Regions from separate parts of the Roseateles sp. P5_D6 genome, predicted to be linked through region 2. Evidence: predicted binding sites of a transcription regulator. Region 2 holds the regulator's gene; the other holds the start of a gene.
The links. Region 2 encodes LexA, which represses DNA repair genes until DNA is damaged. Its sites were predicted from a motif close to ACTGTATNNNNATACAGT; they were not measured.
Positions count from the first base shown of each region.

Region 1: recA (recombinase RecA) is a predicted target of LexA. The motif match lies at 5,129-5,146, and genes of this name have one in related genera.

Region 1 covers NZ_JBFUMK010000016.1:47,143-55,249, forward strand. Annotated here, with positions in the region: gene mrdA (penicillin-binding protein 2) at 1-1,669, shown strand, start outside; gene rodA (rod shape-determining protein RodA) at 1,666-2,820, shown strand; gene ACXJKM_RS20620 (sensor histidine kinase) at 2,798-4,237, opposite strand; gene ACXJKM_RS20625 (response regulator) at 4,337-5,008, opposite strand; gene recA (recombinase RecA) at 5,185-6,222, shown strand; gene ACXJKM_RS20635 (regulatory protein RecX) at 6,244-6,774, shown strand; gene ACXJKM_RS20640 (DUF2889 domain-containing protein) at 6,952-7,605, shown strand; gene sucC (ADP-forming succinate--CoA ligase subunit beta) at 7,631-8,107, shown strand, end outside.
Region 2 covers NZ_JBFUMK010000008.1:103,557-125,236, reverse strand. Annotated here, with positions in the region: gene gyrA (DNA gyrase subunit A) at 1-699, opposite strand, end outside; gene ompA (outer membrane protein OmpA) at 964-1,620, shown strand; gene ubiG (bifunctional 2-polyprenyl-6-hydroxyphenol methylase/3-demethylubiquinol 3-O-methyltransferase UbiG) at 1,695-2,399, shown strand; gene ACXJKM_RS12965 (HAD-IA family hydrolase) at 2,432-3,070, shown strand; RNA gene ssrA (transfer-messenger RNA) at 3,085-3,457, shown strand; gene lexA (transcriptional repressor LexA) at 3,518-4,189, opposite strand; gene ACXJKM_RS12950 (asparaginase) at 4,258-5,193, shown strand; gene ACXJKM_RS12945 (esterase-like activity of phytase family protein) at 5,197-6,642, opposite strand; gene ACXJKM_RS12940 (organic hydroperoxide resistance protein) at 6,725-7,159, opposite strand; gene ACXJKM_RS12935 (MarR family winged helix-turn-helix transcriptional regulator) at 7,191-7,676, opposite strand; gene ACXJKM_RS12930 (DUF1304 domain-containing protein) at 7,798-8,160, shown strand; gene ACXJKM_RS12925 (ATP-binding cassette domain-containing protein) at 8,157-10,091, opposite strand; gene prmB (50S ribosomal protein L3 N(5)-glutamine methyltransferase) at 10,088-10,948, opposite strand; gene ACXJKM_RS12915 (PilT/PilU family type 4a pilus ATPase) at 10,945-12,114, opposite strand; gene dapD (2,3,4,5-tetrahydropyridine-2,6-dicarboxylate N-succinyltransferase) at 12,117-12,941, opposite strand; gene dapC (succinyldiaminopimelate transaminase) at 12,938-14,143, opposite strand; gene ACXJKM_RS12900 (substrate-binding periplasmic protein) at 14,191-14,973, shown strand; gene queF (preQ(1) synthase) at 14,974-15,414, opposite strand; gene smc (chromosome segregation protein SMC) at 15,573-19,088, shown strand; gene ACXJKM_RS12885 (cell division protein FtsZ) at 19,085-20,131, shown strand; gene ACXJKM_RS12880 (putative bifunctional diguanylate cyclase/phosphodiesterase) at 20,303-21,680, shown strand, end outside.

The sequences.
Region 1 (8,107 bases), on a different contig from region 2:
GCTGGAAGAAACCAAGCACACCGACTCCCTGCCCATCCGCACCAAGCTGACGGATGAAGAGGTCGCCCGCTTCACGGCCCAGCGCTTTCGCTTCCCCGGCGTGGAGATCAAGGCGCGGCTGTTCCGCTCCTATCCCCTGGGCGAGGTTGGCGCCCACCTGATCGGCTATATCGGCCGCATCAACCAGGCCGAGAAGAAGGCCATGGACGATTGGGAAGAAGAAGACCTCGCCAACTACCGCGGCACCGAGTACATCGGCAAGCTGGGCCTGGAACAGGCCTATGAGAAGGAGCTGCACGGCGCGACCGGTTTCGAGCAGGTGGAGACGAGCGCAGGCGGCCGCGCCGTGCGGCGCCTGGCCCACAAGCCGCCGACGCCCGGCAACACGCTGAACCTGTCCATCGACATCAAGCTGCAGGCGCTGGTGGAGCGGCTCTTCGGCGAGCGCCGCGGCGCGCTGGTCGCCATCGATCCGCGCAACGGCGAGGTACTGGCCTTCGTCTCCAAGCCGACCTTCGACCCCAACCTCTTCGTCGACGGCATCGACGCCGACTCCTGGCGCGACCTCAACGAGGACATCGACAAGCCACTGCTGAACCGGGCCCTGCGCGGCACCTACCCGCCGGGTTCGACGTTCAAGCCGCTGATGGCCATGGCGGCGCTGAACAGTGGCAAGCGCTCGCCCAGCACGGTCATCATCGACAACCTGACCTACAGCTTCGGCGGCCGCACCTTCGGCAGCCCCGAGACCGATCGCGCCGGCCCCAAGGACATGCGCCTGGCCATCGTCAGCTCGTCCAACGTCTATTTCTACAGCCTGGCCAACGAGATGGGCGTGGACCTGATCCACGACCAGCTGGAGCCCTTCGGCCTGGGCCGCAAGACCGAGATCGACGTGCAGGGCGAGGTCACCGGCGTCCTGCCCTCTCAGGACTGGAAGCGCCGCTACTTCGCCAGGAGCCCGGCGAATCAGAAGTGGTTCCCCGGCGAGACCATCTCGCTGGGCATCGGCCAGGGCTACAACAGCTTCACCATGCTGCAGATGGCCACGGCCTACTCGACCATCGCTTCCGGCGGCCAGCGCTACAAGCCGCGCCTGGTGCGCGAGATCGAGGACGTGGTGAAGCACGAGCAGCGCCGCATCGCCAGCGATGCGCTGCCCGCGCTGCCGCTGAAGCCCGCCGACGTCGCCGTCATTCAGAACGCGATGAACGGCGTGACGCTGGAGGGCACGTCGCGCCAGGTCTTCCTGGGCGCGGGCTACCAGAGCGGCGGCAAGACCGGCACCGCCCAGGCCGTCGGCTTGAAGGCCGGCGAGAAGTACAGCAGCATCAAGGCAGACGAGCGCAAGCGCGACCATTCGCTCTACGTCGCCTTCGCGCCGGTGGACAACCCGACGGTGGCCCTGGCCGTCATCGTCGAGAACGCCGGCTGGGGATCTTCTTCCGCTGCGCCGATTGCGCGCCGCGTATTCGACTATCTACTGCTGGGCCAGTACCCCAGCGAGGAAGACATCGCCAAGACGCAGCTGGGCCAGACCTTCGCCCCCACCGGCACACCGCGCAAGGTGGCGGACGTGCCACTGTCAGGCTGGCAGCCGATAGCGCCCTCGGTCTCGGCCTCCGCAGCTTCGGCGCCCCCCGCACCCACCTCGGGAGCCTCGCGATGACCGTCATCGAACGCCCGCCCCTGTGGCAACGCCTCAAGCCCTGGCTCAGCGGCTTCGACATCCCGCTGCTGCTCGCCGTGCTGTGGATGTGCGGCTGGGGCCTGCTGTGCATGTACTCGGCCGGCTACGACCACGGCACGCGCTTTGCCGACCATGCCCGCAACATGGTGCTGGCACTGGGGCTGATGTTCATCGTCGCCCAGGTGCCGCCGCAAAAGCTGATGGCCCTGGCCATTCCGCTGTACACGATCGGCGTGATGCTGCTGATCGCGACCGCTCTCTTTGGTGTCACGAAGAAGGGGGCCACGCGCTGGCTCAGCATCGGCGTCACGCAGATCCAGCCGTCCGAGCTGCTCAAGCTGGCGACGCCGCTGATGCTGGCCTGGTGGTTCCAGAAGCGCGAGGGCCTGCTGCGCTGGCCCGACTTCATCGCCGCCTTCGCGTTGCTGCTCGTGCCCTTTTTGCTGATCGCCAAGCAGCCCGACCTGGGCACCGGCATCCTGGTGCTGGCGGCCGGCCTTTACGTGATCTTCTTCGCCGGCCTGCCGTGGAAGCTCATCGTGCCGGCCCTGGTGCTGGGCGCCGCCGGCGCGACGGCCCTGGTGCTCAGCGAGGACGCCATCTGCCAGCCCGACCTGAAATGGCCGGTGCTCAAGGAGTACCAGAAACACCGCATCTGCACGCTGCTGGACCCGTCCAAGGACCCGCTGGGCAAGGGCTTTCACATCATCCAGGGCGAGATCGCCATCGGCTCCGGCGGCATGACCGGCAAGGGCTTCATGCAGGGCACGCAGACCCACCTGGAGTTCATCCCCGAGCGCACCACCGACTTCATCTTCGCGGCCTTTGGCGAGGAGTTTGGACTGATGGGGGCGCTGGCCCTGCTGGCCGGCTTCACCGCGCTGATCCTGCGCGGGCTGATGATCGCCTCCGACGCGCCGACCCTGTTCACCCGCCTGATGGCCGGCGCGGTGACGCTGTCCTTCTTCACCTATGTCTTCGTCAACATGGGCATGGTCAGCGGCATCCTGCCGGTCGTGGGCGTGCCCCTGCCCTTCGTCAGCTATGGCGGTACGGCGATGGTGACGCTGGGGTTGTCGCTGGGGCTGCTGCTGTCGATCGCCCGCGTCAAGAAGCTGGTGAAGACGTAGCCGGAAACCTGATCGTGAACCGTGCCCCCGGCCCCTGGCCGTCGGGCGTCTCGCCCCCCACGGCGCGCCGCACGCGCGCGTCATCCAGGGTCAGCTCGGCCTCGTGGTGCTGCACGATCTCCTGCACGATGGCCAGCCCCAGGCCCGAGCCTTCCACACCGCTGCCGAGCGAGCGGTAGAAGGGCTGGAACACCTTGTCGCGCTCGGCGGGCGCGATGCCCGGCCCGGTGTCCTCGACCTGCAGCACGACAACTTGGCCAAAGGGGTCCTCCACCACGCGCACCGTCACCAGGCCGCCGGCCGGCGTGTAGAGCAGCGCGTTGTCGACGAGGTTGCGGATCAGCTCCCCGATCAACACTGGCTGGCCATGCACACGCAGCCGGCTTTCATCCGGCACCACGCCGTCGTAGCCCAGGTCAATGCGGCGCTCCAGCGCGCGCGGCACGAAATCGCGCACCGTGTCGATGGCGATCTCGGCCAGGCTGACGGGTTCACGCCGCATGGCCTGTTCGGCGTCTTCAGCGCGGGCCATGGACAGCAGCTGGTTGACCATGTGGGCCGCTCGCTCGCTGGCGCGGGCAATCTGGGCCAGCGAACGTTTCAATTCATCAGGGTTGGAGCGGCCAGCATCGATCTCGCGCTGCATGAACTCGGCCTGGGTACGCAGGCCAGCCAGCGGCGTCTTGAGCTGATGGGCAGCGTCGGCCAGGAAGTGCTTCTGCCGGCTCATCGATGAGTCCAGCCGCGCGAGCAGGTCGTTGATGGCCTGCACCAGCGGCGCGACCTCATCGGGCACGCGCTGCTCGTCAATGGGCGACAGGTCTGAACTCTCGCGCGAGCGGATGCGCCGCTGCAATTCATTCAGCGGCGAGATGCCACGCGCCAGCGCCAGCCAGACCAGCAGCACCGCCAGCGGCAGGATGACGAACTGCGGCAGGATGACGCCCTTGATGATCTCGTTGGTCAGCCGGGCGCGCTTGCCCAGCGTCTCGGCGACCTGCACCAGCATGGTCTTGGCCGACCCGGCCTGCCCCTCGGGCGCCACCCAGAGATAGGCCACGCGCACGGCGTCGGTGCCGACCTCGTCGTCGCGGAAATGCAGCTCCCAGGGCACGACGGGGGCATCCTCGGTCGGCACCGCCAACGTCGCATCGCCACTGAGCAGTTCGCCACGCAGGCCCAGCACCTGGTAGAAGACCGTGTCCGACGCGTCCGCCCGCAACAACGCCGCGGCCTCGGGCGCCAGCGCATAACGGTCCTTGCCCTTGACAGGCGCCGCCTCGGCCGCCACCTGCAGCCCGAGGCTGCGCGCCATCTCGCCCAGCTCGCGGTCATAGGGCCGGCTGGCAATGCCCTGCGCCACCAGCCAGGTCAGTGCGACGCTGATCGGCCAGATCAGCAGCAGCGGCGCGAGCATCCAGTCGAGGATCTCGCCGAACAGCGAACCCTGCGCAGCAGGGGCGCCCGCCCGAACCAGCGTGCCCTGTTCGGGGCTGGCGCCGTCCTTGTTGGGCATTTAGGAGTTGATCTTCTCTAAGCAGTAGCCGAGGCCGCGCACCGTCGCGATGCGAATCGGCCCCTGCTCGATCTTCTTGCGCAGCCGATGGATATAGACCTCGATGGCGTTGTTCGAGACTTCTTCGCCCCATTCGCACAGGCGCTCGACGAGCTGGTCCTTGCTGACCAGCCGCCCGGCGCGCTGCAGCAGCACCTCCAGCAGCGACAGCTCGCGGGCTGACAGCTCCAGCATCTGCTCGTTGATGTAGGCCACGCGGCCAGTGGCATCAAAGGTCAGCGGCCCGTGCTTGATGAGGCTGCTGGCGGTGCCCAGGCCACGGCGGGTCAGCGCGCGCACGCGCGCCTCAAGCTCCTGCAATGAGAAGGGCTTGGCCATGTAGTCATCGGCGCCCAGGTCCAGCCCCTTGACGCGCTGCTCGACGCTGTCCGCCGCCGTCAGGATCAGCACCGGCATGGTGGAACCGCGTGCGCGCAGCTTGCGCAGCACCTCCAGCCCATGCAGGCGCGGCAGACCAAGGTCGAGGATGACGAGGTCGAACTCATGCGTCGCCAACGCCGAATCGGCCTCGGTGCCAGAACTGACCCTGTCGACAGCGTAGCCAGAGGCCCGCAAGGCCCGCAGCAAGCCATCGGCCAGCACTTGGTCGTCTTCGGCAATCAGGATGCGCATAGGTTTTGTCTCCGCCGCCGATGTTAGGCGGTGGCACGCTGGCTCATGCCATGAGCCACCCCACACCTAGGATGCTCCTCAATCCTGATCCGCTAGCTGCCGTGGATCGGGGGACAAACCACTGTACAAACCCACAGCTTGCCCCATAATTCAGCCCATTCCCCACGGAGATTCGCATGGACGCCCCCGTCAAAGCCCTGAACACCGAAAAAGCCAAGGCCCTGCAGGCCGCCCTCGCCCAGATCGAAAAGCAGTTCGGCAAGGGCTCCATCATGCGGCTCGGTGAAGGCGAGGTCATCGAAGACATCCAGGTCGTCTCCACCGGCTCCCTGGGCCTGGACATCGCACTGGGCGTCGGCGGCCTGCCACGCGGCCGCGTCGTCGAGATCTACGGCCCCGAGTCCTCCGGCAAGACGACGCTGACCCTGCAGGTCATCGCCGAGATGCAAAAGCTCGCCGGCACTTGCGCCTTCATCGACGCCGAGCACGCGCTGGATATCCAGTACGCCCAGAAGCTCGGCGTCAACCTGCAGGAACTGCTGATCAGCCAGCCCGACACCGGCGAACAGGCCCTCGAGATCGTCGATGCGCTGGTGCGCTCCGGCTCGGTGGACCTGATCGTCATCGACTCGGTCGCGGCGCTGACGCCCAAGGCCGAACTCGAAGGCGAGATGGGCGACAGCCTCCCCGGCCTGCAGGCCCGCCTGATGAGCCAGGCCCTGCGCAAGCTGACCGCCACGATCAAGAAGACCAACTGCATGGTCATCTTCATCAACCAGATCCGCATGAAGATCGGCGTCATGTTCGGCTCGCCCGAGACGACCACCGGCGGCAATGCGCTGAAGTTCTACGCCTCCGTGCGCCTGGACATCCGCCGCATCGGCTCGATCAAGAAGGGCGAGGAAGTCATCGGCTCCGAGACCAAGGTCAAGGTCGTCAAGAACAAGGTCAGCCCCCCGTTCAAGACTGCCGAGTTCGACATCCTCTATGGCGAGGGCATCAGCCGCGAGGGCGAGATCGTCGACATGGGCGTGGTCGCCAAGGTCGTCGAGAAGTCCGGCTCCTGGTACGCCTACCAGGGCGAGAAGATCGGCCAGGGCAAGGACAACGCTCGCGAGTTCCTGCGCGAGAACGTCGACGTGGCCCGCGAGATCGAGAACAAGATCCGTGAATCCCTGGGGGTCGCTCCGCTGACCACGGCGGCCGAGGAGTAAGCCTCTGGGCGGGCCTCCCCCATGGCGACCCGGGCGCCGCTGTCGTTGAAAGCCCGCGCCATTGGCCTGCTGGCCCAGCGCGAGCACAGCCGTGCCGAGTTGCGGCGCAAGCTGTTGCGGATCGAGCAGCAACGGCGGCAGCGTGCGCGCCTGGCCGCGGCGCGGGCCGCCGGCGAGGGCGAACCGTCGGCGGCTGTCGAAGAGGAAGATGGCGCTGAGGACGTTGCGGTCGCGGTCGATGCCTTGCTCGACGCCCTCGCGGCCACCGGTTACCTGGACGAAACCCGTTTCGTCGAGTCCCGCCTGCATCTGCGCGCCAACCGCTTTGGCGCCCAGCGCATCCAGCAGGAACTGGCCCAGCACGGGCTCAAGCTGGGTGCCGAACAGCAGGCAGCCCTGCGCGAAACCGAGATGGAGCGTGCCCGCGAGGTCTGGCGCAAGCGCTTCGGCGAGGAGCCTTCGCGCGAGGCGGCCGAGCAGGCGCGCCAGACCCGTTTCCTGCTGGCACGCGGTTTTGCCCCCGAAGTGGTGCGCCGCTTGCTGAGGGCCTAAGGGCCGCTTGACCGAGCGCGCAGGGGGAGTTTTCACCCTCCGTGCTACATTGCCGCCTGCCCCAAAAACGAGGGTTCACCCGGTTACAAGCCCCTTTGCCCCTCTGGCAGAGCGGTGCAAAAACCGGGCCGACCCCGTCCCGGCATCGGCCGGGGTGATTCGCCATTCCCCCGTTTCATGCCTGTCGCCCACCCGTCCGTCCCGCGCCGCCCGCTGCATCGCCGCGCCCTCGATGTGCAGGTGTTCGCGCGTGATGACGGCTTGTTCGACGTCGAAGCCAGCCTGACAGACACCAAGACGCATGACGTGCCACTGGCGGGCGTGCCGCGCAAGGCCGGCCAGCCTATCCACGAGATGCACCTGCATCTGACCGTGGACGCGACGCTCACCATCACCGCAGCCCGTTCCGAGACGCTGTGGATGCCGTATCCCGGCGCCTGCGACCACCATGGCAATGCCTATGCCCGCCTCATCGGCCTGAACCTGATGAAGGGCTTCCGGCAGGCCGTCGGTGAACGCCTCGGCGGCACGCGCGGCTGCACCCACGTCACCGAGCTGTGCCAGATCCTGCCGACGGCCGTCATCCAGGCCATGGCTGGCTCCGTCATCGATACACGTGAGAGCCCCCACGCGCCTTCGGCGCTGCCCCCCGAGGGGGCTGAGACGCCTAGGGGCGGCCCGTCGCCGTCTCGCGAAGGCGATGCCGCCGGCAACCCGCCCTTCCAGCTCGACCGCTGCCACGCCCTGCGCCGCGACAGCGTGACCGTCGCCAAGTTCTATCCCCGCTGGCATCAACAAACCGCTGCCCAGCCGGCCACTTCCGAATCCTGACTTCCCCGACCCGAGAGACCCAGCCATGAAAATCCACGAATACCAGGGCAAAGAGATCCTGCGCCAGTTCGGCGTGCCGGTGCCGCGCGGCATCCCGGCCTTCACCGTGCAGGAAGCCGTCGAGGCCGCCCAGAAGCTGGGTGGCCCGGTCTGGGTGGTCAAGGCCCAGATCCACGCCGGCGGCCGCGGCAAGGGTGGCGGCGTCAAGGTCGCCAAGACACAGGACGATGTCAAGGCGCTGGCCGAGAAGATCCTCGGCATGCAGCTGATCACGCACCAGACCGGCCCTGAAGGCCAGAAGGTCCGTCGCCTGTACATCGAAGATGGCGCTGACATCAAGAAGGAGCTCTACGTCTCGCTGGTCACCGACCGCGGCACGCAGAAGGTCGCCTTCATCGCGTCGAGCGAAGGCGGCATGGACATCGAGGAAGTGGCCCACTCCACGCCCGAGAAGATCATCACCGAGATGATCGACCCGCTGACGGGCCTGACCGAAGCGCAG
Region 2 (21,680 bases):
GTAGCCATCGCGCACGCCAGCCAGGCCGTAGATGATGCCGGCGGTCGGGAAGTCCGGCGCCGGGATGATCTCCATCAGCTCGTCAACGGTGCATTCCGGGCTCTTCAGCGCGAACAGGCAGGCGTCGACAACCTCGTTGAGGTTGTGCGGCGGGATATTCGTGGCCATACCCACGGCAATACCCGAAGCGCCATTCACCAGAAGATTCGGCAAACGGGTCGGCAGTACCAGGGGTTCCTTATGGCTGCCGTCATAGTTCGGCCCGAAATCGACGGTTTCCTTGTCGATGTCAGCCAACATTTCGTGAGCGATTTTGTCGAGACGAATCTCGGTGTATCGCATTGCAGCGGCGTTATCTCCGTCGATCGAGCCGAAGTTGCCTTGACCATCGATCAGCATGTGGCGCAGGCTGAATGGCTGCGCCATGCGGACGATGGTGTCGTAAATGGCCGAGTCGCCGTGCGGGTGGTATTTGCCCATGGTCTCGCCCACCGCCTGCGCACTCTTGCGGTACTTGGCGTTGTAGGTGTTGCCCATCTCGTTCATCGCGTACAGCACGCGACGGTGCACCGGCTTCAGGCCGTCACGCGCATCGGGCAGGGCGCGTCCCACGATCACGCTCATCGCGTAGTCGAGATAGGAGCGGCGCATCTCCTCCTCGAGGCTGATCGGGAGGGTTTCCTTGGCGAACTGGGTCATGCGGCAGGATGACGCACGCGCTACACGGCCGCGGCGTCCTCAGAGGTAGGTGAAAGGCGCGAATTCTATGCGGCCCGCCCCCCTGTAGCAGCAGCGCAACATCGTCACCATGGCCTTGAACGTAGGCCGCCACAATGCGTTGGTCTCGGTGCCCCCATGGCACAATCGTCGGGTCCCTAGGAGAAACCCTAAAGTCTCTCCTGAGGTTAGAGGTTGAGTACTGACTCTCGCAGGGCAACTGCGGCATTCCTTGAGAGGAGAATCATGAAGAAACTGAATCGTGTGGCGTCGCTGTTTGCGGTGGCCGCGGTCGCCGTTGCTGCGTCTGGCGCATCGGCCCAAGCTATCGACAACTGGCGCGCAACCGACGGCACCGTCTGGAAGAACGGCACCAACGAATATTGCTGGCGCGACAATTTCTGGACACCCGCTACGGCCGCCAAGGGCTGCGACGGCGAAATCAAGCCGGCACCCAAGGTTGAGCCGCCGGTACCGGTTGCTCCCCCGCCTCCGGCCCCGGCTCCCCAGCCTCCGAAGCCGGTTCCCCCGCCGCCGGCTCCGGTCAGCGAGAAGGTTACCTTCGCCGCTGATGCCTTCTTCGACTTCGACAAGTCGACGCTGAAGCCCGAAGCCACCGCCAAGCTGGACGACCTGGTCAGCAAGACCAAGGGCATCAACCTGGAAGTCATCATCGCCGTTGGCCACACCGACTCGGTGGGCAGCGATGAGTACAACCAGAAGCTGTCGATCCGCCGCTCGGAAGCCGTCAAGGCCTACTTGGTTGGCAAGGGTGTCGAGCCGAACCGCGTCTACACCGAAGGCAAGGGCGAAAAGCAGCCCGTCGCCGACAACAAGACGACCGAAGGCCGCGCCAAGAACCGCCGCACCGAGATCGAAGTCGTCGGTACGCGCAACAAGTAAGCTCAGCGCCCTCGGGCGCTTTGCGCAAAGCCCCGCACGGTCCGCCGTCGGGGCTTTTCTACTTTCTGGATGTCATGACGATCAACGCCGATCCGCAAGAGCTCGCCAAATTCGGCGAACTGGCCCACCGCTGGTGGGACCCCGAGAGCGACTTCAAACCGCTGCACGAGATCAACCCGCTGCGCCTGGGATGGATTCAGCAGCTCTGCCCTTTGGCAGGCAAGCGTGTGCTGGACGTCGGTTGTGGCGGCGGCATTCTGAGCGATTCCATGGCGCGTGCCGGCGCCCAGGTGCTGGGCATCGACCTGTCGACCAAGCCGCTGCGCGTCGCAGAACTGCACGCCATGGAGGCGGGGACCGAAGGCGTGGAATACCGCGAAATCGCTGTCGAAGCGTTGGCCACTGAACAACCGGCCAGCTTCGACGTGGTTACCTGCATGGAGATGTTGGAGCATGTGCCCGACCCGGCCTCGGTCGTGCGGGCGCTGGCGATGCTGGTCAAGCCCGGCGGCTGGGTCTTCCTGTCAACGCTCAATCGCAACGCCAAGTCGTTTTTGCTCGCCATCGTTGGTGCGGAGTACGTACTGCAGATGCTGCCCAAGGGCACGCACGAATACGCGCGCTTCCTGAAACCATCGGAGCTGTCGCAGTTCTGCCGCGACTCCGGCCTGGAGCTACAAGGCAGCCGCGGCCTGACCTACAACCCGCTCACGCAGCGCTACAGCCTCGGCAGCGACACCGACGTGAACTACCTGCTGGCTTGCCGCCGTCCCGCTTGAAGCTCCCTGCGCCTTGGTCGCATTTGCGGGCCGTGCTGTTCGACCTGGACGGCACGCTGATCGACAGTGCTGCTGACCTTGCGGCGGCGGCCAATGCGATGCGCGCCGATCATGGTCTCACCCCGCTGCCGTTGCCGCAATATCGGCCGCATGGCGGCTCCGGCGCGCGCGGCATGCTGGGCCAAGCCTTCGGCGCGGCGCCTGGTCAGTCGGGCTATGAGGAACTCAAGCGTGAATTCCTGGATCGTTACGAAGCGCTGATGTATGACAGCACGCGCGCCTTTGTCGGCATCGAGGCGGAACTTCTCGGGCTCGCGGATGCGGGCCTGGCATGGGGCATCGTCACCAACAAGGCCGAGCGCTTCGCCTTGCCGTTGGCCAAGGCGCTGGGTCTGGCGGCCGGCGCCATCGTGGGCGGCGACACGACAGGGCACACCAAACCGCACCCCGCCCCGCTGCTGGAAGCCGCACGCCGCCTGGGCATGCCACCCCGGTCCTGTCTCTACGTCGGGGATGACGAACGCGACATCCTGGCCGGTCGCGCTGCCGGCATGGCAACGGCCGCTGCAGCGTGGGGCTATCTCGGCCATAGCGGTGAATTTCGTCATTGGGGCGCCGACCTGGAGCTGTCCGCGCCGGGTGAGCTCTTGAAAGCGCTCGGTCTGGCCTAAGATGCGAGGTCTCTGGGGCCGACTTGGTTTCGACGTGGGTGCGGATCCGGAGTAGGGCATGTCGAGCACCAGTCCGCTCGTAAAACCACTGGAAACAAAGTAACTGCAAACGACTCTACGTTCGCACTCGCCGCTTAATTGCGGATGAGCTTCTCAACGGCAGGCCGATGGGCCGGGCTGAGTTCCGCAAGGGGCAAGGCTGAGAAGTCACTCACATCGGCTGGCGTCGCACCGGGTCACTCGGTGGGGCGTGAGATCAAGTGACTGGCGGGAAAGCTAGCGTGCCACTGCGCGAATTGACCGTGAGATTCAAATCAGCCGGCTAAACATGTAGATCTGCCCGGTGATGGCTTGCGGACGGGGGTTCAATTCCCCCCGGCTCCACCATCCAATTGAGAAGGCCCGTGTCGGTGACACGGGCCTTTTTTCATCTCGAGTGCGCCGGGGTCAATTGAACCCCTGTCCGCGAATCAGCCCAACAGCCAGGCCCTCGATGCTGAAGCTCTCGCTGTGCTCATCGACGCGGATGGGCTCGAAATCGGCGTTCTCGGGCAGCAACTGGATGCCATCAGGCCCACGCTTGAAGCGCTTGACCGTGACCTCGTCGCCGACCCGAGCCACGACGATCTGGCCATTGCGCGCCTCCTTGGCCGACTGCACAGCCAGCAGGTCGCCATCGAGGATGCCGATGTCCTTCATGCTCATGCCCTTGACCTTGAGCAGGTAGTCGGGCTTCCTAGCGAACAGGCCGGGCTCGACCGTATAGGTCTGCTCGACATGCTCCTGCGCGAGGATGGGCGCGCCAGCGGCGACGCGGCCGATCAGGGGCAGGGTCAGCTGGGCGAAGTGGGGAATCGGAAGGTTGAATTGGCGGGCGCGGTTGACGGCGCTCAGCGCATCGGACTTGAGGCGAATGCCGCGCGAGGTGCCGCCGACGAGTTCCAGCATGCCCTTGCGAGCCAGGGCCTGCAGATGCTCCTCGGCCGCGTTGGCGGACTTGAAACCCAGCTCGGCGGCAATCTCGGCGCGGGTGGGTGGCGAGCCGGTGCTTTCGATCGCGTTGCGGACCAGGTCGAAGATCTGCTGCTGTCGGGCGGTAAGCTTGGGTCGGTCTTGCACGGGGCGGCCTTTTCGTCAGGGCTGGAAATTTGTCCAGCACCTGTATTTTCATCCAGGAATCCAAGAAATTGCAAACCTTTGACCGTCTGATCGTCATTCTGGGCACCGGCGGCACGATTGCCGGCACTGCCAAAACCGCCAGCGACGGTGTGGGCTACACGGCGGCGCAATTGAGCGTTGAGGATTTGCTGGCGGCAGTGCCCGCGCTGTCGGGCCAGAAGCTCGAGGCGCAGCAGGTTGCCCAGCTCGACAGCAAGGACATGGATTTCGCGACCTGGCAGCGGCTCGCAGTCGCCGTACAGCAGCACCTCGACCGGCCTGAAGTCGCTGGCATCGTCATCACCCATGGCACGGACACGCTGGAGGAGACCGCCTACTTCCTGCAGCGCGTGCTGGCACCTGTCAAGCCCGTCGTTCTGACGGCCGCGATGCGGCCGGCGACGGCGCTGGCGCCCGACGGGCCGCAAAACCTTTTCGATGCGGTGCAGGTGGCAGCGACGCCCGATGCGGCGGGCGTCGTCGTCGCATTCGCAGGCCGTGTGCACGATGCGACCCAGGTGCGCAAGACACACAGCTATCGCGTTGACGCCTTCGAGTCGGTCGACGGGGCGCTGGTGGCGCGGGTGGAGGAGGGCGTCGTGCGCCAGCTTGGCCGCTGGCCCGTGGGCGATGGCCTGGGGCTGGCGCGCATCGCCCGGCCGGCCGCACGCTGGCCGAGGGTCGAGATCGTCATGAACCATGCCGGTGCGGATGGCGTTGTCGTGCGGGCGCTCTGCGCGGCAGGCATCGACGGGCTGGTCGCCGCTGGCACGGGCAACGGCACGCTCAGCACCACGCTGGCTGCCGCGCTGCACGAAGCCCGGGCCGGCGGCGTCAAGGTCTGGCGCAGCACGCGCTGCGACGCCGGCCCGGTCATGGACTTGCCCGGGCTGCTGCCCAGCGCCGGCGCGCTGAGCCCGGTCAAGGCCAGGATCGAACTGATCCTGAGCCTGCTGGGCGACTGAGCCTCAGCGGCTGCGGCGCCGGGCCACGAAACCGACCAGGCTCAGGCCGGCCAGCAGCAGGGCATATTGGCTGGGTTCAGGCACGGCCGCGATGGCTTGGTTGGTCAGATTGCCGTCGAAAGCGAAGACGTAGAACTGGTTGCCGTAGGCTGCCGGCGCGCTGCCGCCGTTCGGGATTGCCGTGGCCAGGAAGTCGTTGTCGTTGGCGAGATACAGCGTGTGCATCGTTTTGCCGTTGACGATGACATCCTCGCCGAAGGCAATGCCTTCGAGCTTGGCCGGTATCAGCGCGTCGGAAATGCCGGCGGCGTTGAGCGCGGCCTTGATGTCGAGGAATCGCGTGCCGACTATTGCCGTGCCGGGTTGGGTGCGCAGGTCAGCGATGCCACTGACCTCGGCGGCACCGGTCAGGTCGATCTTGACGAGCTGTTTCACCGCCGCCTTGGAGCCGTCGCCCATGCCCTTGCCGTCGCGCTCCAGCACGATGAGTTCGTGGTCGTTCAGTGCCAGCAACTCGCTGCTGTTGTAGGCCTTGCCGTTGATCTGGTTGTCGAAAGCGAACTGGCTGGTGGCTCCCGTGGCGACGTCGATCTTGACGATGCGGTTGTAGCGGCCGCCGTCGCCGCCGTCCTGGGCCAGCGGGCTCTGCACGAAGCCGAACAGCGTCTTTCCGTCGGGCGAGATGGCCAGGCCCTCCATGCCCTTGTTGGCGACGCGGCCTGCCGTGTTGCCAGAGATCTCGGCGGCGCCGGAAGAGCTGACGTTGCCAACGGCGAAGCTGCTCGGCAGGCTGAAGGTGCGGATGCGCTCGCCCGTCGCGCGGTCGAACTGGTAGACGTAGGGGCCGTACTCGTCGGAGATGAAGACGCTCTTGCCGTCGTTGGAGACGCGGATGCCTTCGGGGTCCAGGCGCGCGTTGGCCGGGTTGGTCGACAGGCCGGCGGCAAAGTTGTCGGAGCGGCCCGAGAAGTAGTTCTTGCTGCCGGCGAGGACTGTGCTGCTGTCCACGATGCCGCTCAGTGTCGCGGCCTTGGGGCCGTAGTTCAACGCTGTGGAACTGGACAGCAGCGTGGTGGCCTGCAGCGTCGGCGTCAGCGCGTAGGGCAGGGCGGAGCCGGCCGCGTTGGCGGTGAGGCTGAGCTGCACCGTCTGGAAGCGGGCGATGAAGGACGTCGTGTTGTCGAGCTGCGGCGCGCCCCAGTCATTGGCGTTCGGACCGCGGTCCGGCAGCGCCAGGAAGGTGTTGCCGCCGGCCCAGGCCAGGCCCGAGCCCATGCCGCCGAGCAGGTTGGCCGCGAGGCCGCTTTCGAGGGAGTAGTTCAGGCCGGAAAGGTCGCTCAGCGAGCCGCTGAGGTTGCCCATGCCGATCAGCACCGGTTCGGCCGCGCGGGATGGAGCGGCGAGGGCCAGCAGGGCGCTGGCGATGGCGGTGGTCAGGAAGAGGCGCATCGCGGGTCTCCGGGTGTGATTGGAAAACCCGCGATGCTGACCGGCGCGCGTGACGCCGGCGTGACGCCCATTCAGACGACGGTTAGACGACAGTCAGCGAGACGTCGACGTTGCCGCGCGTGGCGTTCGAGTAGGGGCAGACCTCGTGGGCGGTCTTGACCAGAGCCTCCAGGGCGGCGCGGTCCATGCCGGGCACGGAGATCTTCATGTCGACCTGGATGCCGAAGGCCCCGGGCTTGTTGGCGTGCGGGCCGATGGCGACGTCGCTGGTGATCGAGACCTCGGCAGGCAGGCTGATCTTCTGCTTGCCGGCGACGGCTTTCATGGCGCCAATGAAGCAGGCGGAATAGCCGGCCGCGAACAGCTGCTCGGGGTTGGTGCCCGGGCCGCCGGCGCCGCCGAGTTCCTTGGGCGTGGACAGCGTCACGTCGATGGCGCCGTCAGACGACTTGGCGGTGCCGGCGCGGCCACCGGTGGCAGTGGCGGTGGCGGTGTAGAGGGCTTTTTCGATGGCCATGGTGGCTCCTTTGGGGTGGTGGGGGAAGAAATCAGGCAGCCGTGTCGGCGGCCCGGTTGAGTTGCTGGCGCAATTGCGTGAGCCGCTGCGTCAGCGCGATGACCTCGTCCAGTTCGCAGGCGCTGGCGCAGGCGAGGTGGCCGGGGATGTCCAGTGCCTGCTCGCGCAGCTTGCGGCCCTGCGGCGTCAGGAAGATGTCGACACGGCGCTCATCGTCGCTGGCGCGGCGGCGCTCGATGTGGCCCAGGGCTTCCAGGCGCTTGAGCAGCGGCGTCAGCGTGCCCGAGTCCAGCGACAGGCGCTGGCCGAGTTGTGAGACGCTGGGGCCTTCGACCTCCCACAACACCAGCATGACGAGGTATTGCGGATAGGTCAGGCCCAGCGGCGCCAGCAGGGGCTTGTAGATGCGGGTCATGGCCAGCGAGCTGCTGTACAGCGCGAAGCAGAGCTGGCGGTCCAGCTGCAGCCATTCGCCGCGGGGATCGGCGTTGGGGGGTGGGGTCTTGCTGCGTGCCATGGCCATTAATGTAGTTCGCAATTCAATTGCGTACAAGTTAAATGGTCTTTCATGCGACACCGGACGCTAGGGCGATCTGAGACGATGCGCCACCCCCAATCACAAAAGACGAGGAGAAACGATGCAGATGGTCGCAATCGTGCTGTCGGCGCTGGTGGCGCTGCTGCACCTGTATTTCCTGGTGCTGGAAATGTTCTTCTGGACCAAGCCGCTGGGCCGCAAGGCCTTCGGGCTGAAGGCGGACTTCGCCGAGCAGACCAAGGCACTGGCGGCCAACCAGGGGCTCTACAACGGCTTTCTCGCCGCAGGCCTGGCCTGGGGCCTGATGCAGGGCGCCGCAGGCGCGGGCAAGCCCTGGCTGGTGTTCTTCCTGGGTTGCGTCGTCGTGGCCGGCGTGTTCGGCGCGGCCACGGCCTCGAAGAAGATCCTTTTCGTGCAGGCGCTGCCAGGCGCGATTGCCCTGGCAGCGGTGCTCGCGATCTAGGCGTTCAGCGCCTCGATCTGCTCACCCAGCTCCAGCCAACGCGCCTCGTCGGCTTCGAGCTGGTCGCTGATCGCCTTCAGGCGCTTGCCCATCTCGGCAATGGCCGAGGCGGCAGCGCCCTCGGCGAGTTGGGCCTCGATCTCGGCGCGCTCCGAGGCGAGGGCGTGCAGGCGCTTGTCGATGGCGTCCATCTCCTTGCGCAACGGGCGTGTCTGGTCGGCCAGCTTGGCGCGTGCCTGGCCTGAGGCCTTGCGGTCCTCGCGGGGTGCCGGTGCCGGGGCCGCCGCAATCACTGGCGCAGGCGCCGCAGCGGGTGCGGAACCCTTCTTGGCCGCACGGGCGGCTTCCTTGCTTTGGTCGAGCAGCCATTTCTGGTAATCGTCCAGGTCACCGTCGAAAGGCTTGACGACGCCGTCGGCCACCAGCCAGAACTCGTCGCAGACCTCGCGCAGCAGCGCGCGGTCGTGGCTGACCAGCATGACGGTGCCCTCGAACTCGTTGAGCGCCATCGACAGCGCCTCGCGGGTGTTCAGGTCCAGGTGGTTGGTGGGTTCGTCCAGCAGCAGCAGGTTGGGGCGTTGCCACACCAGCATGGCCAGCACCAGCCGCGCCTTCTCGCCGCCAGACAGGCTGCCGACTTGCTGGTTGACCATGTCGCCAGTGAAGCGGAACTGGCCGAGGAAGTCGCGCAGTTCCTGCTCGCGGCCGGCTGGGCCGACCTCGCGAGCCAGCCGCACCATGTGCTCCAGCGGGCCTTCGTCCAGGCGCAGCACGTCCAGTTCCTGCTGGGCGAAGTAACCGATGGACAGGCCCTTGCCCTGCGTTAGCCTGCCCGCCAGCGCTGGCTGGGTACCGGCGATGGTCTTCACCAGCGTCGACTTGCCCTGGCCGTTGGCGCCGAGGATGCCGATGCGCTGTCCGGCCAGCACCGAGCGGTCGATGTCGCGCACGATCGTGGTCGTGCCATAGCCGGCCGACATCTCGTCGAACATCAGCATCGGGTTGGGCAGATTCAGCGGCTCGCGGAACTCGAAATTGAAGTCGGCAGACGCCAGCACGGGCGCCAGCCTTTCCATGCGCTCCAGCGCCTTCACGCGGCTTTGCGCCTGCTTGGCCTTGCTGGCCTTGGCCTTGAAGCGGTCGATGAACTTCTGCAGGTGGGCCACGCGGTCCTGCTGCTTGGAGAAGGCGGCCTGCTGCAGCACCATGCGCTCGGCGCGCTGCGTCTCGAAGCTGGTGTAGTTGCCGCCGTAGCGCACGAGCTTGCCTTCGTCCAGATGCAGGGTGACCTTGGTGATCGCGTCAAGGAATTCGCGGTCGTGGCTGATGATGATCAGCGTGCCGTCGTAGCGCTGCAGCCAGGCTTCCAGCCAGACCAGGGCGTCCAGGTCCAGGTGGTTGGTGGGTTCGTCCAGCAGCATCAGTTCGGCCGGGCACATCAGCGCGCGGGCCAGCTGCAGGCGCATGCGCCAGCCGCCGGAGAAGCTGTTGACGGGAGCGTCGAGCTGCTCGGTCTTGAAGCCAAGGCCCATCAGCAGCGCCTGGGCGCGGGAGCGGGCGTCGAAGGCGCCAACGTCGGCCAGCAGCGCGTGGGCGTCGGCCATCGCATGGCCGTCGTTGGCGGCTTCGGCGGCTTCTAGCGCGGCGCGGGCAGCAACCAGCGGCAGGTCGCCTTCGAGCACGTAGTCGGTCGCGCCGTCCTCGGTCTCGGGCATGTTCTGGGCGACCTCGGAACGACGCCAGTGCTTGGGCACCTCGACCTCGCCCTTGTCGTTGCCCAGGCGGTGCGTCAGCAGCGCAAACAGGCTGGATTTGCCCGCGCCGTTGCGGCCGACCAGGCCGATCTTTTCGCCGGGCTGCAGCGTGGCGGAGGCGTTGTCCAGCACCACCTTGACGCCGCGGCGCAGCGTGATGTCGCGCAGCGTGATCATTGCAGGGCCTCCTTGGTGACCAGGAGGACTTGGTCGGCACCGGAGGAGGTCTCCATCCAGACGACTTCGAGCGCGGGGAAGGCCGCCTCGAAGTTTTCACGCTCGTTGCCGATCTCCAGCACCAGCACGCCGTCGTCGTTCAAGGCGGCAGGCGCGGCGCGCAGCAACTCGCGGATGAAGTCCATGCCGTCGGCGCCGCCGGCCAGGGCCAGCTCGGGCTCGGCCAGGTATTCGGCGGGCAGGGCGGCCATGCTCTGGCTGTTGACGTAGGGCGGGTTACAGAGGATCAGGTCGTAGGGTCCTTGCGCTCCGGCCAGGCCGTCGCCCTGCAGCAAGCGCACACGCAGGGCCAGGTTGTGGCGCTCCACGTTCAGCTTGGCCACGGCGAGGGCGTTGATGTCGATGTCCAGCGCATCCACCTCGACGTCGGGCCAGGCCATCGCCGCCAGTACCGCCAGGCTGCCGTTGCCGGTACACAGGTCCAGCACGCGGCGGCTGCTCGGATGCAGCCAGGGGTCGATGCTGGCGTCGGCAATCAGCTCGGCAATGAAGCTGCGCGGCACGATAGCGCGCTCGTCGATGGTGAAGGGCACGCCTTGCAGCCAGGCCTCGCCGGTCAGATAGGCGGCGGGCTTGCGTGTTGCAATGCGTTGGTCGACGAGTTCGGTGACGTTGGCCAGTTCGGCCTCGTTCAGTTCACGCTCGGCGTGTTCGTTCAGCGCGTCCAGCGGCAGTCCCAGGCGCCACAGCACCAGCCACGCGGCCTCATCAAAGGCGGTCGAGGTGCCATGGCCAAAAAACACGCCCGCCTGGTCAAGGCGGGCGGCTTGGGTTTCGATACAGGTGATCAGTTTCAAGAGCCGCGGACGTCCAATGTGATTTCTGTGAAGCTGGCGTCGTCGCCGGCCTTTTCTTCTTTGCGCGGCGCCGTGACCAGGCGTTGGCCCGGCGCTTCGTTCTGCAGCCGCCACAGCAGGTTGGTCGGCGAGTCAGCGAACGCCAGGCCTTCCTCTCGGGTGATGGTGCCTTCGGTGATGAGCTTGGCGAAATGCTCTTCGTAGGTCTGCGAACCCTCGGCGATGGACTTTTCCATCGCCTCCTTCACGCCGGCGAAATCGCCCTGCTCGATGAGCTCGGACGTCAGCTTGGTATTGAAAAGGATCTCGACGACGGGCACGCGCCCGCCCGTCGTGGCGCGCACGAGGCGCTGCGACACGATGGCCTTGAGGCCAGCCGCCAGGTCGTTCAGCAGCGCCGGGCGGGACTCGGGCGTATAGAACGACAGGATGCGGTTCAGCGCGTGGTAGGTGTTGTTGCCGTGCAGCGTGGCCAGCACCAGGTGGCCGGACAGTGCATAGCTGATGGCCGCCGTCATGGTGTCGCGGTCGCGGATTTCGCCGATCAGGATGCAGTCGGGTGCTTGGCGCAGCGCGTTCTTCAGCGCGATCTGCAGCGACGCCGTGTCGCGGCCGATCTCGCGCTGGTTGACGACCGAGCGCTTGTTGCTGAACAGGTATTCGATCGGGTCCTCGATGGTGAGGATGTGCCCGGTCATCGTCTGGTTGCGCATCTCCAGCATGGAGGCCAGCGTGGTGCTCTTGCCGGTGCCGGTGGCGCCCACCATCAGGATGAGGCCGCGCTTTTCCTTGATCATCGTGCCCAGCACGCCCGGTAGCTGCAGGCTCTCCAGCGTCGGGATGTCGTGCGGGATGTGGCGGAACACGCCCGCGATCGAGCCGCGCTGGCGAAAGCCCGACAACCGGAAGCTCCCCACGCCACGCACCGACACCGCCATGTTCAGCTCGCCGGTGTTGTCCAGTTCGGCCAGCGATGCCGGGTCGATGACCTCGGCGATGAGCTGGCGCGGCTGGGGCGGCGTCAGCAGCTGGTCTGACAGCTGCACGGTCTGGCCATTGATCCGGATCAGCACCGGCATGTTGGCTGACAGATAGCAGTCCGAAGCACCCTTGTCGGCCATCAGCCGCAGGATGCGTTCCATGTTGCCGGCGCCGGGGCTGCTCATGATCAGGCCCGCAGCAGTTCGTTGATGCTGGTCTTGGAGCGCGTTTGCGCGTCGACCCGCTTGACGATGATGGCCGCGTACAGCGAGTAGCGGCCGCCATCCTTGGGCAGGCTGCCCGAGATGACGACGGAGCCGGCCGGGATGCGGCCGTAGCTGACGGTGTCGGTGGCGCGGTCGTAGATCGGCGTGCTTTGGCCGATGTAGACGCCCATCGAGATCACCGAGTTCTCCTCGACGATGACGCCTTCGACGACCTCGGAGCGGGCACCGATGAAGCAGTTGTCCTCGATGATGGTCGGGTTGGCCTGCAGCGGCTCCAGCACGCCGCCGATGCCGACGCCGCCGCTCAGGTGCACGTTCTTGCCGATCTGCGCACAGGAGCCGACGGTGGCCCAGGTATCGACCATGGCGCCTTCATCCACGTAGGCGCCGATGTTCACGTAGCTGGGCATCAGCACGACATTCTTTGCCTGGAAACTGCCGCGGCGCGCGACGGCCGGGGGCACGATGCGCACGCCGCTGGCGCGCAGCTGCTCGTCGCTCCAGCCCGCGTACTTGGTGGGCACCTTGTCGAAGAAGGTCAACTCCTTGTCGCCCATGATGCGGTTGTCGTTCAGCCGGAAGGACAGCAGGACCGCCTTCTTGACCCACTGGTGCACCGTCCACTGGCCGACGCTTTCGCGGGTGGCCACGCGCAGGCGGCCGGCGTCCATCTCGGCGATGACGTGCTCGACGGCCTGGCGCAACTCGGGCGCGTTGGTGGGATCCAGCGCCGCGCGGTTGTCCCAGGCGAGGTCGATCAGGCTTTGCAGTTCAGCGGTGTTCATGGGAGAGATTTCGTGAAGGAGACGATGCGGCGGGCGGCTTCGAGGCATTCGGCCTCGTCGGCCACGAGAGCCAGGCGGATGCGCCCGGCGCCAGGGTTGCTGCCATTGGCTTCGCGCGCCAGCAGGCTGCCCGGCAGGACGGCGAGATTGTATTGAGCGAGCAGCTCCTGGGCGAAGCGCACGTCGTTACCGCCTGGAACAGCCGCCCAGAGGTAGAAGCCGGCGTCGGGCAGGGCCACGTCCAGAACGTCAGCCAGCAGGGGCGTGACTTCGGCGAACTTGTGGCGGTAGCGGGCCCGGTTTTCGACCACATGGGCCTCGTCGCCCCAGGCCGCGATGCTGGCCGCCTGCACGATGGGGCTCATGGCGCTGCCGTGATAGGTGCGGTAGAGCAGGAACTTCTTCAGCAGGGCCGCGTCGCCGGCCACGAAACCCGAGCGCAGGCCCGGTACGTTGGAGCGCTTGGACAGGGACGTGAAGGCGATCAGGTTGCGGAAGTCGGGGCGGCCCAGCCTGGCAGCGGCCTCAAGGCCTCCCAGGGGCGCCTCGTCACGGAAATAGATCTCCGAATAGCACTCGTCCGACGCGATGACGAAGCCGTGGCGATCGCTCAATTCGAACAGGGCCTGCCATTCCGACAGCGGCATCACCGCGCCGCTCGGGTTGCCCGGCGAGCAGACATAGAGCAGCTGGGTGCGCGCCCAGGTCGCGTCATCGATCTGGCGCCAGTCGACGGCGAAGTTGCGCGTCGGATCGGAATTGGCGTAGGCCACCTCGGCACCGGCCAGCAACGCGGCCCCTTCGTAGATTTGATAGAAGGGATTGGGGCAGACGACGGTGGCGCCGGGTCGGCTCGAGTCGACGACGGTCTGGGCGATGGCAAACAGCGCCTCGCGGGAGCCATTGACGGGCAGAACCTGCGTGGCCGGGTCCAGCGTCAAACCGTAGCGACGCGCGATCCAGCCAACGATGGCCTCGCGCAGGGCCGGCGTGCCGGCAGTGGCCGGGTAGCCCGCCAGGCTCTTCATCGAGTTGCTGATGGCCTCCGCGATCAGGGCCGGTGCGGCATGGCGCGGTTCGCCGATGCCCAGCGAGATGGGCGCGAGGTCGGGATTGGGCGTGATGCCGGCGGTCAGCTCGCGCAGGCGCTCGAAAGGATAGGGGTGCAGCCGGTCGAGCCGCGGATTGACGGGAAAACTCATGCAGGCATGATAGGGCGCGGCCCGTGATCTGCAGCCTGGGGAGGCATGTGACGAAACGCTGTTGGCTGATCTGCGCGCTGCTTGCCGCAAATGGCGCAGCCCTGGGCCAGGCAGCCTGCCAGAAGGTCGTCGTGACGGCCGATCCCGAGTACCCGCCCTATGCCTGGTATGACGGCCAGACGCTGCGGGGCGCCAGCGTCGATGTGGTGCTGGCCGTGCTGCAAGCGATCAAGCTGCCCTATGAACTGCGCTATGTCGGGCCGTTCGTGCGCGTGCTGCAGAACGCGCGCGTCGGCGAGGTGGATATCGTCACCGAACTCAAGCGCAATGCCGAGCGCGAGCAATACCTGGCCTTCGCCGACACGCCCATCTTCACCAACCCTTCGTCGGTGTTTGTGCGAGCCGGGCAAAACCTGAAGTTCACCAAACGCGAAGACCTGCGCGGGTTGCGCGGCGGCGTCACGCATGGCACGCGGTTCGGTGACGGGCTGGACGAGTACATCGAGGCCAATCTCAATGTCGAGGCAGGGCCGGGCATCAAGGAGAACTTCCTGAAGCTCGACGCCGGCCGCATCGACTACTTCATTTCGCCACATTACCCGGCACTGTCCCATCTGATCACCAGCGGCAACGAGGGCAAGTACGTTGCGCTCAAGCCCTATGCGGCTGAGGCGCTGAACTATGTGGGCTGGTCACGCCGAAGCGCCTGCCTGGGGCGGCTGCAGGAGTTCGATGCCATGCTCAAGCGCTATCTGTCCACCTTGAACGCCGGCCGCATCGTCGATGACAACCAGGACGCGTGGCGGCGCAACCCCATCATGAAACGCTGATCAGCCTAGCATCCCCGACTCAAACCCATGGGCCGGCAGGTCCACGCGCTGCGCGGGCGTCCAGCCGGGCTTGCGGTGCTCGGCCACCACGTTGGTGTAGATGCCGCCGCGCACATACCACTTGGCCGTGATGCGGATGAAACGCGGGTCGGTGACCTTGATGATGTCGTCGAGGATGGTGTTGGTGACCTTCTCGTGGAAGGCGCCCTCGTTGCGGTAGCTCCAGAAGTACATCTTCAGGCTCTTGAGCTCCACGCAGAGTTCGTCCGCAATCATGTCGATCGTGAAGTGGGCGAAATCGGGCTGGCCGGTCAGCGGGCAATGGCAGGTGAACTCGGGCACCTGGAACTGGATGACGTAGTCGCGTTCCGGGTTCGGATTCGGAAAGACCAGGATGTCCTTGCTGGGCTTGGTGGGCGGGTTCTTGGGCACCTCGCGCATCTTGGGTTTCTTCTTGGCGGCGGGGGCGGAGGCGGACTTCTTGGTAGCCATGATGCAGGGTCAATCAGAGAGGGTGCGAATGCTATCATCCGACCCCGTTGAAGCGCCCCTGAAAGGCGCTTTTCTTTAGCCAAATCAAGGGCTTACGCGCAAGCTTCATGCGGCTGAACTCGATCAAGCTGGCCGGCTTCAAATCCTTTGCTGAACCCACGACCTTCCAGTTGCCCGGGCAACTTGTCGGCGTCGTCGGGCCCAATGGCTGCGGCAAGTCCAACATCATGGACGCGGTGCGCTGGGTGCTCGGAGAGAGCAAGGCGAGTGAGTTGCGTGGCGAGTCCATGCAGGACGTCATCTTCAACGGCTCGGGCAACCGCAAGCCCGCGGGGCGCTCCAGCGTGGAGCTGGTGTTCGACAACCAATCCGCCCGCGCCGGCGGCCCGTGGAACCAGTTCACCGAGATCGCCGTCAAGCGCGTGCTGACGCGTGACGGCACCAGCAGCTACTTCATCAACAACCAGCCGGTGCGCCGCCGCGACGTGCAGGACGTCTTCCTGGGCACGGGCCTGGGGCCGCGCGCCTACGCCATCATCGGCCAGGGCACCATCTCGCGCATCATCGAGAGCAAGCCGGAAGAGCTGCGCCTGTTCCTGGAAGAAGCGGCCGGCGTGTCCAAGTACAAGGAACGCCGCCGCGAGACCGAGAACCGGCTCAAGGACACCCGCGAGAACCTGACCCGCGTCGACGACATCCTGCGCGAGCTGAACGCGAATCTGGAGAAGCTGGAACGCCAGGCCGAGGTCGCGGCGAGCTATCGCAGCCTGCAGGACAGCGGCACGCTGAAGCTGCATCAACTGTGGTTCCTGAAGCTGCGCGACGCCGGCAACGAGGCGACGCGCGTCAAGGCGGCACACGCCGAGGCGCTGAATGCGCTGGAGTCGCGCACTGCCGAGCTGCGCGCCGTCGAGGCCACGCTGGAAGAAGTTCGCCAGGCCCACTACGCGGCGGGCGACGAGTTGCACGCGTCACAAGGCCGCTACGCCGAGGCCCAGCTCGAAGTGAGCCGGCTGGAAGAGCGCATCCGCTTTGTCGTCGAGAGCCGCAACCGCGCGCAAGCCCGCCTGACCGAGTTGCACACGCAGGACGGCCAGTGGCGCGAGCGCGTCGAACAGGCCAAGGCCGAGCTGGAAGGCATTGCCGAGCAGATTGCCGGCGCCGACGAACAGAGCGAGATCCTGGCCGCCCAGGCCGAGGAGCAGCAGGCCCAGCTGCCGCAGAGCGAGGACGCCGTGCGTGCCGCCCAGGCCCGAGCCAACGAGCAGCGTGCCCTGGTCGCCCAGGTGCAGCAGCAGATCCAGGTGCTGGCGGCCGAGAGCCGCAGCGTGGACGAGCAGGCGAGGGCGCTGCGCCAGCGCGAGGACAAGCTGACGGCCGAGTCGCGCGCCCTCGGTGCGCCCGATCACGAGGCGCTGGAAGCCCTGCGGGAGCGCAGCGCAGCGGCCGACGAGGCGCGCGATCTGTCCGACGCTCGCCTGCAGGAATTGGCCGAGCAGGTGCCGCAACTCGAAGAGCAGCGCCGCAACGCCCAGCAGGACACCAACGCCCAGCTCGCCCGGCAGTCCGACCTGACCGCTCGGCTCGAAGCGCTAAAGGCCCTGCAGGAGAAGGTGCAGACCGAGGGCAAGCTCAAGCCCTGGCTGGCCAAGCATGGCCTTGATGGCTTGCAAGGCCTGTGGACCAAGCTGCACATCGCCCAGGGTTGGGAGAACGCGCTGGAAGCCGCGCTGCGCGAGCGCATGGGCGCCTTGAGCGTCGGCCGGCTGGACACGGTGCGTGCCTTCGAGGCCGACTCGCCGCCAGCTCGCCTGGCTTTTTATTCGACGCCGAGCGGCTCCATCGCCAACACGCACGAGACGCTGCCCAAGCTCAGCGAGTTGCTGCGCCTGAACGACGCGGGCCTGTCCGCGCTGCTGAATGACTGGCTGGAAGGCGTCTACACCGCGCCGACGCTCGATGACGCGCTGGCCGCGCGCGGCAAGCTGACGCACGGCGAGCTGATCCTGACGCCGGCCGGCCACGCCGTTGGCCAGTTTTCGGTCACCTTCTACGCGCCCGACTCCGAGCAGGCCGGCCTGCTGGCACGCGCCCAGGAGATCGAGCAGCTGACGACGGCCCAGCGCGCCCAGAACCTGATCGCCGACGAGGCTCGCCTGTCGCTGAGCCGCATCGAGCACCAGTTCAACGACGCCAATGGACGGTTGACGACGCTGCGCCGCGAGGCCAGTGAGGCGCAGACCCGCGCCCACCAGATCCACGTCGAGCTGCTGCGCCTCTCCCAACAGGCCGAAGCCAGCCAGCAGCGCCGCAGCGTGCTGGATGCCGAGTTGGCCGAGATCGCCGCCCAGCAGGAAGGCCTGCAGGAGCGCCGCGCCGTCGGCGAGGCCCGCTTCGAGGAACTGGACATCCAGCTCGGCGACGCGCAGCAGCGCCACGCGGAGCTCGAAGACGGCACCATCGCCGCCGAGCGCAAGCTGGCTGATGCGCGCGAGCAATTGCGCGCGCTGGAGCGCCGCTCTCAGGAAGCGCGCTTCGCAACCCAGACGCTGGCTGCCCGCCGCGGCGAGCTGCAGCGTGGCATCGAAACTGCAGAGGCGCAGATCGCCACCGTCGCAACCTCGGCCGCCAGCCTGCAAGGCGAGTTGGACACGCTGAACGACGCCGCGGCGCAAGCCGGGCTGCAGGACGCGCTGGCCGTCAAGGTCGAACGCGAGCAGGCCTTGGCCGCCGTGCGCACCAACTACGACGATCTGAGCTTGCGCCTGCGCAAGGCCGACGAGCAGCGCATGGGTTTCGAGCGCAGCCTGGACCCGCTGCGCGAGGCCATCACCAAGCTGCAGCTCGAGGAGCAGGCCGCCCAGCTCGGCGGTGCGCAGTACCGCGAGCAACTCGAAGCGGCGGCCGTCGACCTGGAAGTGCTGGCCAAGTCCATCGAAGACGGCGTCGTCAAGCTCTACGGCCTGCAGGGCGAGATCGATCGCATCAACCGCGAGATCGCGGCCCTGGGCGCCGTCAACCTCGCCGCACTCGACGAGCTGACCACGGCCCGCGAGCGCAAGACCTTCCTCGACTCGCAGTGCGCCGACCTGAACTCGGCCATCAAGACGCTGGAAGACGCGATCCACAAGATCGACCTGGAGACGCGCGACCTGCTGGGCTCGACCTTCAACCAGGTCAACGACCACTTCGGCCGCATGTTCCCCGAGCTGTTCGGTGGCGGCGAGGCGCGCCTCGTGATGACGGGCGACGAGATCCTGGACGCCGGCGTGCAGGTCCTGGCCCAGCCGCCGGGCAAGAAGAACAGCACCATCCACCTGCTGTCGGGCGGCGAAAAGGCGCTGACGGCCATCGCGCTGGTGTTCGCGATCTTCCAGCTCAACCCGGCGCCCTTCTGCCTGCTGGACGAAGTGGACGCACCGCTGGACGACGCCAACACCGAGCGTTATGCGCGCCTCGTCACCAAGATGAGTGCGGGCACGCAATTCCTCTTCATCTCGCACAACAAGATTGCGATGGAAATGGCTGAACAACTGATTGGCGTGACCATGCAGGAGCAGGGTGTGTCGCGCATCGTGGCCGTCGACATGGACAAAGCCCTGGCGATGGCGGAGGCGGCATGAACGTTTCGTTGACCGAACTTCTGGCCATCACGGGCGGCGTGGTGCTGATCGGTGTCGTGGCCCAGGGCGCCTGGGCCGCCCGCAAGGCGGGGCCGAAGCGCGCCGTGCCGTCGTTGGAGGAGCCGCATTTCGACGCGCCGCCCGTGACGGCGGAGGCGACTGCCGAGGCCGAGGCGCTGGAAGCGACGCTGCCCGCTGTGGCCCGCCCGCTGCGCCGGCCGTCGGCGCGGATCGACGCGCTGATTGACGCCATCGCGACCATCACCGTCGAGGCTCCCATCTCTGGCGAAATGGCCCTGCAGCACCAGCCCGGCAGCCGCCGCGCCGGCACCAAGCCGCTGCAAATCGAAGGTCTGAATGCCGCAACCGGCGACTGGGAACTGCCCGCGCCCGGCCAGCGCTACAGCGAATTCCAGGCCGGGCTGAAGATGGCCAACCGCAGCGGCGCCCTCAACGAGATCGAGTACTCGGAGTTCGTGCAGAAGATCCAGGCCTTTGCCGACGGCGTTGGCGGCTTCGTGCAGTTCCCCGACATGCTGGACGTCGTCGCCCGCGCCCGCGAGCTGGATCAGTTCGCGGCCAGCCATGACGCCCAGCTTGCCCTGCTGCTGCGTGCCAAGGCCGCGGCCTGGACGCCAGGCTTTGTGCAGCAGGCCGCGGGTCGCCACGGCTTCGTCGCCGGTGCGCTGCCGGGCCGCCTCGTCATGCCGTCGGCAGAAGAGGGCGCGCCGCCGGTGCTGACGCTGCAGTTCGATGCCCAGGCTGCGCTGGCTGAAGACCCCGAAGCCCTGTCGCTGCGCGAGCTGACGCTGGCGCTGGACGTGCCGCAGACGTCGGCCGATCAGGAGCCGTTCGCGCTCTGGCAGGAGTCGGCCCGCGCACTGGCCCGCGATCTGGAGGCCGAGGTTTGCGACGACCGTGGCCAGGTGCTGGGCCTGCATGCCTTCGCGTCCATCGACGTTGAGCTGAAGAAACTCTACGAAGCTTTGGCGGAGCGTGATCTGGCCGCCGGCTCGCCTGCCGCACGAAGGCTGTTCAGCTGATCGCGTGACATTGGCCGCGCAAACGCCGCGGTCTGACTGACAGCCCACGGGGCGGCGGGGGGCAAAGCTTCTAAAGTCTGCGCGTTACACGGCCCTTCAAGCCTGATGCGCAGCGGCGGCTTCCTCCAAGTTTTCAGTCCCATCCTTCGTCCAGCCACCCAGTTCTGGCTGGTGGGTTGGCTGTTGCTGCTGTCGCTGCTCGCTGGGCCAAGCCTCGCCGCCCCCACGCTCGCCCAGCAGATCGAAGCCATCGAAGCCAGCCATGGCAGCGAGCCGCCCGAGGTGGTCGCGCGCCTGCGGCCGCTGGAAGCGCAGGCCCGCGCTCTGGGCGGCGACAACCTGCGCGTCTTCCTCGCCGCCTGGGGCTATGCCCACGGCATGATGGACCAGTTCACGGTGGTCGATGCGGCGACGGCCGAGCTCATCGACCTGGGGGAGCGCGAAGGCAACGCCGCGGCCATGGCTTCGGCGCTGGCACTGCGCGCGACCGTCCTGCAACTGTCGGGCCGCCTGAGCGTCGCCTACGACTGGGTGAACGCGTCCCTGCCCTGGGTGGAAAAGACCCAGGACGAGCCTCTGCGTTACTGGGTCTTCATGACAGCGGGCAATCTGAGCCTGGCGACGGGGCATTTGCAGGAAGGCCTGCGCAGCTACGCGGCGGCGAGCCGGTCGGCGCAGGCCCAGTCCAACCCGCGGCGCGGGGCGCAGGCCCATATGGCGCTGGCGCCCATACGCCTGGTCCTGCACGACATCGACGGTGCCCGTGCTGATGCGCAGCAGGCCTTTCGCCTGGCCGAGTCCGCGGGCAGCCTGCCCCTGCAACTGGCGGCCAAGTTGATCGAATCCTTGGCCGAGGAGGAGGGCGGACGCGGCCCGGCGCGCGACCAGGCCCGGGAGCAGGCCCATCGGCTGGCCGCCCAGATCGAGCCCACGCTGGCCGCCAGCGCTGCCGCCGTGAATCCTGCTTCAGGCAGCGCGACCTGGTTCAACACCCAGGCGGAGGTCGTGCAGGAACTGGCCGACCTGCACCTGAGCGCACGCAACTTTGTGGCCGCGCAGCGCTATGCCGAGACTGCGCTGAAGTTGGCCCGACAGGAAGGTGACGAGGACGCTGTGGCCGTGGCCACGATCAGTTCCGGGCTGGCGCGACTCGGCTTGCGCCAGACGGCCCCCGGCGACCAACTGGTGAACGAGGGCCTGGCGTCGCTGGAGAAGCAGGGCCGCAAGGTGCGCCTGCTGGAGCAGTTGAACCGGCATGCCGGCCTGCTGGAAGCCCTGGGCGATGCGGCGGGCGCGCTGCGCCAATCGCGCAAGGCACTGGGGCTGGAGGCCGAGCTGGTGCGCAACGACCGTGTCAGCACGGTGCTGGAACTGCAGCGCCGCTCCAGCTTCGAGCAGAACCAGCGCGCCCTGGAGAGCCTCAAGCATGACAACGAGCTGCAAGCCAGCCAGCTCGAGCGCCACAGCAGCGAAAGGCGGCTGACCCTGGGCCTGGCCCTCGCCCTGCTCATCGTCGTGCTGCTGACGGTGACCCTGTATCGCCGCGCCC